3 regions of the Kribbella sp. WER1 genome follow, and region 1 is predicted to be linked to each of the others. Evidence: riboswitches for the same ligand, from Rfam matches in the RefSeq annotation. Region 1 holds a riboswitch; each other region holds the start of a gene.
What was found. Region 1 has a riboswitch for cyclic di-AMP ahead of ACXJJ3_RS42315 (hypothetical protein). Riboswitches for the same ligand answer to the same signal wherever they lie in the genome.
Positions count from the first base shown of each region.

Region 2: linked by a shared signal. The riboswitch ahead of ACXJJ3_RS18955 (C40 family peptidase) and the one ahead of ACXJJ3_RS42315 (hypothetical protein) in region 1 are both predicted to bind cyclic di-AMP.
Region 3: linked by a shared signal. The riboswitch ahead of ACXJJ3_RS18905 (CBM96 family carbohydrate-binding protein) and the one ahead of ACXJJ3_RS42315 (hypothetical protein) in region 1 are both predicted to bind cyclic di-AMP.

Region 1 covers NZ_JBSZTA010000002.1:58,971-61,230, reverse strand. Annotated here, with positions in the region: gene ACXJJ3_RS42315 (hypothetical protein) at 95-1,267, opposite strand; cyclic di-AMP (ydaO/yuaA leader) riboswitch at 1,464-1,621, opposite strand; gene ACXJJ3_RS42310 (hypothetical protein) at 2,212-2,260, shown strand, end outside.
Region 2 covers NZ_CM135186.1:3,941,699-3,943,958, forward strand. Annotated here, with positions in the region: gene ACXJJ3_RS18950 (threo-3-hydroxy-L-aspartate ammonia-lyase) at 1-731, shown strand, start outside; cyclic di-AMP (ydaO/yuaA leader) riboswitch at 1,009-1,177, shown strand; gene ACXJJ3_RS18955 (C40 family peptidase) at 1,177-2,031, shown strand; gene ACXJJ3_RS18960 (hypothetical protein) at 2,215-2,260, shown strand, end outside.
Region 3 covers NZ_CM135186.1:3,931,528-3,933,787, forward strand. Annotated here, with positions in the region: gene ACXJJ3_RS18900 (phosphotransferase family protein) at 1-482, opposite strand, end outside; cyclic di-AMP (ydaO/yuaA leader) riboswitch at 780-973, shown strand; gene ACXJJ3_RS18905 (CBM96 family carbohydrate-binding protein) at 1,065-2,260, shown strand, end outside.

The DNA.
Region 1 (2,260 bases):
AACGGCATGGCCACTCCGGAATTCGCTGAGTCGTGATTGCGGGGAACGCTGGTTGGACCGCCGGTCCGGCGGGGCGGCGCGGACGAGGCCAGGGTCAGAAGGGCGCCTGCTCGTCGTCGTCCCACTCCTCCGCGTCGGGGGTGAGATCCTGCCACTCTTCCTGGTCGGGCAACGACCACGACAGCAGCGGCTCTTTGAAGCCGGCCTTCGGCATCTCCCACTCGAGCTCCTGCCGGAGCTCGCGGACCAGGTCGAGCCGGTCCCCCGGCGGGACGTTCTCCGTCCGGAGCTTGCCCGCGTACGGGGCGACGGTCGCCGCGGCCGCGGCCCACCGCGGTGCCGCCCGGGCGGCCTGCTTGATGATCGTCTCGCGGAAGAACTGCTGGATGCTGGGCAGCGAGTCCTCGGTGACCAGGGTCAGGTCGGCCAGGCTCAGGTCGGTGCGCAGCTCCTCGAACAGCTTGCCGGTCATCTTGTGCGGCAGCGTCGCGAACTGGCGGCGGGTGGTGTGCAGGAGGAACCCGAGATCCTTGGCCATCCAGCCCAACCACGGGTGCGCCCGCCGGCAGACGAAGATCGGCACCATCGGCTGGGCCGGGTGCTGCATCTGCAGGGCCGCGGCCTTGCCGAGGAGCTGGTACACCTCCTTGTGGATCGGGTAGAACCACTGCCGGCGGTTCTTCATCTCCATCGGGAGCGCGAACGGCAGCCGCGGCAGGCCGGTGGCCGGGTCGATCGAGTGCAGCCAGGCGCCGGAGTCCAGTGCGCCGTACAGCTTGACGCCCATGACGTTGCGGACCTCGCCGAAACCGGGCTCCATCGGGATGAGATGGGTTCCGGCAATGGACAGCGAGTGGCGCAGCACCGCCTCGCCGGCGTCGCCCGAGGTGGTCGACACTGCGAAGAACCGCCCGTACAGCTGGCCTTTGCGCGCGACGGCTCGGTTGATTGCGGTCTCCCGCCGACGCCGATCGGCCGGCACCAGGAGCTTCACGACCCGGTTGCCCTTGGTCTTGTGGGTCACCTCGTCGAGCGCGTGCAGTGCCCGCAGGCCTTGGACGGCCTCGGTGACGATGTGGGAGTGCAGCCAGTCGTGCTGCTCGTTGTAGACGACGCCCCGCTCGCACAGGCGCGCCTCGAGCTCGGCGTGCGCGACCGCCAGCTCGTCATCGAGGAGGTCCAGGACGGCTTGGCGCGCCAGCTGGAGCCAGTCGTTCTTGCTCCGGGCGTGTCCAGCGCCGTGCCCGGAGGTCTCCTTGGGGCTCATTTTTACGTTTGCTCCCTGCGCGGAGAGCGTATGTAGAGGTTTCTTTGCCCAGGGCTCCCAGCTGCCGCCCGCTGCCAGATCCGGATCAGGGCAGCCGAGCGCGCGCGGCGGCTCGCGAGGCCGGCTGACGCGGCGAGCGGCCTGCGGCTGGCGTCAGGCAGCGCAGGGCCGCCCGGAGATCCGGAACTGGACATGCTGGAACTCTCGACGCCTGCGAAGTTAGCTGTCGGGCTCGGGCTGAGAGTCGGCCCGGTCCGCTCCCGCGGACTACCACCCCAGGGCCCCGGCAACTGCCGGCCACGGCCCAACTTCCTGGGTCCTCCACCACTGCCGTACGTTCGGCTGATGCGTGGATGGCCCGGCAGCGCTCGGCGTTGACCAGCACGCGGTTCGTCGGGATCGGTGAACCACCCATGAATGTACGACGTCCGCGCGGATGCGCCAAAACCCTTATCCACAAGGACCGCCGCGTGTCGTCGATCCCGCGGTGGGCAGGTGCGGTGCGCCCGGCGAGACGTTCGGATGTGCTCCATCGCCGCAGCGAACCAGACCGGCCTGGTTAGTGTCGCGTCGAGCGGATCTCGGCGGAACCTGCCGTCCGGGCCGGCGGCGTCGGCGGTGGAAGAGCCGGGCGGCGCGGACGATCCCGCGGATCCGCTCGGACGTGGCCGGCCTGCGGCCGGGTGGTGCCGACTTCGTCGGCGCAGTACTGCAGTACCCCCCCTCCTGACCCTCCAGTCTGACCCGACACGTCTGCTCCGCAACCGCCGTCGCCCCCGGCGGATGCGCGTGTTCTCCGCTGCGCTCCGCCCACGCACACCGCCCGTCGGCGGCTGCTCCGCAGCCGCTTACGGGTGAGACGTTCCGTGCCAGGCGGGGAGCCGAACAGTCGGCCAAACCAGAGCGTCGACACCCACGCCAGGCAGGAGCGGAGCACTGTCCCGATGACCACCACCGCCGAACGGTATGCCCGTGCAGCCCAGTCCCTCGGCT
Region 2 (2,260 bases), on a different replicon from region 1:
ACCACGCGCAGGCCGTCGCGCTGGCGGCCCGGCTGGCGGGTACGTCGGCGGTGATCCTGATGCCGGAGGACGCGCCCGCGACGAAGCTGGCGGCGACCCGCGGGTACGGCGCCGAGGTGGTGACGTACGACCGGTACACGCAGGACCGGACCGCGCTGGCGCAGGAGCTGGCGGCGGACCGCGGGCGGACGCTGATCCCGCCGTACGACCACTGCGACGTGATGGCCGGGCAGGGCACGGTCGCGCTCGAGCTGATCGAGGAGGTCGGGCATCTCGGCGCGCTGCTGGTCCCGGTCGGGGGCGGCGGGCTGATGGCCGGCTGCGCGACCGCGGCGACATTGATGTCGCCGGGGATCCGGATGATCGGCGTCGAGCCGGCCGCTGGCGACGACCACGCCCGGTCGCTGGCGGCCGGCGAGCGGGTGCGGATCGACGTACCGCGGACGATCGCGGACGGGCAGGCGGTCGAGTCGCCGGGCGAGCTGACGTTCGCGGTGAACCGGCGGCTGGTGGAGTCGTTCGAGCTGGTCAGCGACGCGGAGATCGTGGCGGCGATGGCGTTCGCGTTCGAGCGGCTGAAGATCGTCCTCGAGCCGAGCGGGGCCAGCGCGCTGGCGGCGTTGCTGGCCGGGCGGATCCACGGGCTGCCGGAGCGCGTCGGAGTGGTGCTGTCCGGCGGGAACGTCGGCCTGGAGCGCTTCCTGGAATTGCTGAAAACTCAAGAACTTTAGGGTGCCCTGAGCACGTTCTGTGCCCGTTGTCACAGAAAGCCACCGGCGAATGTGACCGAGGACACATCGAATCGCTCAGTGGGCGCCTGAGCCCCGCTCGGACGCGCTCAGGACACCTGGTGTTCATCCACACTTGCTGACCCGTCAGAGGACCGTTGAGGGCCTTTTGAGAACGACTTTGTGGATTGAAGGGTTTGCGTCGTGATCGTTCTGTTATACAGTCGTCGGCGGTTCGGTAACCAACACGAACCGCACACGAGTCAACGCCGAGCTCCGCCAGGCTCGTGTGCTCCCCTCGAATACCAATGGCGGAGGTGGGGGACCCAGGAAGTTGGGTCTCGACCGTGAGTGGTCGAAACCCTGGGGTGAAGTCCGCGGGAGCGGACCGGGCTATGAATCCCAGCCCGAACCCGACAGCTAACTTCACAGGCGTCGGGAGACAACCATGCCCGTCACTGCCCGACGGACGACGCTTTCGCGCGCCGTCACCGCTGAGACCAGTACCGACCGGCCCGTCGGCCGGACCCTGGCGAAGCACCGCAAGACCAGCAAGTCCGGTGCGCCCCGCGCCGCAGCCGCCGTCCTCACGGTCGGTCTCGCTGTCGGTGGTGGAGCCGCGCTGAGCATCGGCGCCACCCCCGCGACCGCGTCCGCGGCCGCCATGACCGCCGCCCAGCAGCGGGGTCACACGAGCATCCCGAGCCGGCCGCTGCTCCGGAAGGGCGACTCCGGCCCGACCGTGAAGTACGTCCAGAAGGCCCTGCACCTGGGACCGGACGGCTACTTCGGCAACAGCACCGTCGCGGTGCTGAAGAAGTTCCAGACGTCCTGGGGCCTCAAGGCCACCGGCTACACCGACAAGAACACCTGGGGCCGGCTGACCTGGGCCGCGAAGCACAAGGTGCTCTACGGCAACCACGGTGCGAGCTCGGCCTCGGCCGCCGTCGGTACGTTCCGGACCAAGGTGCTCAAGGAAGCCGCCAAGCTCAAGGGCACGCCGTACCGCTACGGCGGCACGAGCACCAGCGGCTTCGACTGCTCCGGCTACACCGGCTACGTGTACAAGTACGCCGGGCACAAGCTGCCCCGCACGTCGCGTCAGCAGTACGCCGCGACCAAGCACATCAGCCGCAGCGCCGCCAAGCCGGGCGACCTGGTGTTCTTCCACAACGGTGGCGGCGGTGTGTACCACGTCGGCATCTACGCGGGCGGGAACATGCTGTGGCAGGCCTCGAAGCCGGGACGTCCGGTGGCCAAGTCGAAGATCTGGAGCAGCAGCGTCTCCTTCGGGCGCGTCTGATCCCTGACCGGCGGCCGCCCTGCCCCCATCGGGCGCCGCCGGTCGTCAGCGTCCCTCCCCCAGGCACGCTGGCTTCCGAAACCGGCCCGGGCCGTCGCCCCCACCCCTCCGACGGTCCTGGCCGGTTTCCTTTTGTTCACCCGCGGCTCCTACGCTGACCGCTCTTCGACAGCGGAGGCGTGCGTGAAGCGACTGGTGATAGCGCTCTGGGCCGTCTCGATCGGCCTCA
Region 3 (2,260 bases), on a different replicon from region 1:
AAGACATGGGCGATGTGGAGGTCGCCGTGGGTGAAGGTGGGCGTCCAGGGGCGGAGGGCGGTTTCGGCCAGGTCGCGGTTGTGGGTGACGAGGGCGACGGGGAGTACGTCGGCGGCGATCAACCGCTCGCATTCGCGGTCGAGGTCCGTCGTGAGTTCGTCGAGCGGGCGGCCGGCTCGACCGCGCCACGGTGGTGCGGGTACGTCGTGCAGCACGCGGAGGGCGGCGCCTGCCGCGGCCCACGCTCCGGGGGAAGCGGTCGACGGCCGGCCGATCCGGCCGAGCACGGTGCCCGGTACCGCCGACAGCGCCAGCACGGGTGGCTCTCGCCACAGGACGTTCGGGGTGGGCACCGGCGCCAGGCTCATCGCCTCCACCTCGCGGTCGATCCGCGCCCGGTCGGGGTCGACCTTCAGGAACAGGTCGCCGACGCGCACGGTCGCGCGCTCGGTATGGGCGGCTACGACTCGGACCTCGCTCACGGACCCCCACTATGACGGCGAAACCGTCCGGAATGCGAAGGAATTCAGGGGGTTCGGCCGGGACGGACTGTCACAGGCAGTACGCCCCGGCATCCGATTATCGGGGTGGTACGACGGACCGTGGTGTGCCGAGTGGGACGGGGCCGTGGACGTCGTCACACTGCGCCGATCGGCCGGTCGAATCGTCACGAACAGTGGCCGCGTTACGGGTTTGAGACCTCGCCAAAAGTGTGCGTATGCTCTGGCCTGCGCTTCGGGACTGGGGACCGGATGCCGTCAGAGCAAGGACCACCCCGCCGACCCGCAACGCCGAGTTCCGCCCTCCGGGTCGGTGGCCCCTCCCACAGCATCCGAGGGCGGAAGTGGGGAACCCAGGTTCTCCGGACCGGCCGTGTGCTGCGGCCTGTCCTCGGGGCGAAGTCGCACCAGCGACCGGGCATCTTCCGGCCCGAGCCCGACAGCTAACCTCACAGGCGTGCAGGAAGGACTGTCCCCATGCGGGATGCATTCTCGGCACGACATCGCGCCGCTGATTCCTCCGGTGGAACGCGACAACCGGCCGCGAAGGCCCACCGCCGCGCAGTGATCCCTGTCGTCGCGGGCCTCTCGCTGCTCGCCACCACCGCCGGGATCGGCGCGGCGATCGCCGCCGACAACTCCTCGTCGCCGGTCAGACTCACCGCCGACAGCACCCCTTCTCCGGTCAGCCTCACCGCGACCGCCGACACCTACGTACAGGTCGGGTCAACGTCCCGGAAGTACGGCCGATCCACCCGCCTGGTCGTGAAGCGGAACCAGTCGACCAGCCTCGTCCGGTACGTCGTACCTCCGGTGGCGCCCGGCTACGAACGGAAGGCCACGCTCGTACTGCACCGCATGACCACGAGCAGCCCGGCGAAGATCGCGGTGTCGAACGTGTCGGGCCGATGGAGCGAATCCACCACCTACGCGAACGCGCCTCGGCCGGGTACTCCGTTCGCGACCGCGGCGGACGACGGCCGGTCGACGCAGCTGCGGATCGACGTGTCGAAGGGCATCACCGCCGCCGGCGAGCTGAACCTCGCGCTGACCCAACCGGTCGGTACTGCGGCCACCGTCTACGGTTCGCGCGAGGCCGGGGCGAAGCAGACCAGGCTGGAGATCGCCTACGTCCGCGCGGGCACCGGCCCGACGACATCTCACAGCTCGACGCCGACGAGCGCGGGACCGACCGGATCGCCGACAACAACGAGTACGCCGACCCAGTCCCCGACGTCCACGCCGACCACCGCCTCACCCAGCACCCCGGCTGCCTCGAACAGTACCCCGACCGCCTCTCCGAGCACGCCGGGTACGCCGAGCACACCGCCGAGCACACCGCCGACCACGACCCCGCCGGCGACCCCGACGACGACCGAACTCGCGCCGTCCTGGAGTCCGACCGGTTCGCACCGGCTGACGTTCGACGACGAGTTCAGCGGCACCGCGGTCGACACCACGAAGTGGGAGACCGGCTGGTTCAAGGAAGGCATCTCGGACGGCGTCAACAGCGACAACCTCCAGTGCTACGACAGCAAGCAGGTCACCGAGTCGGGCGGCTTCCTCAACCTGACTCTCGCGCAGCGCCAGGCGACCTGCCGCGGCGGCACGAAGGACTACGTGTCCGGCCTGGTCAACACCCGTAAGTCGTTCAGCCAGCTGTACGGCTCGTTCGAGGCCAGGGTCTGTCTGCCGGACGCGAACGGCGACGGCAAGGTCGACGGGTTCCCGGCCTGGTGGACGAACGGACCCGCCTCGGT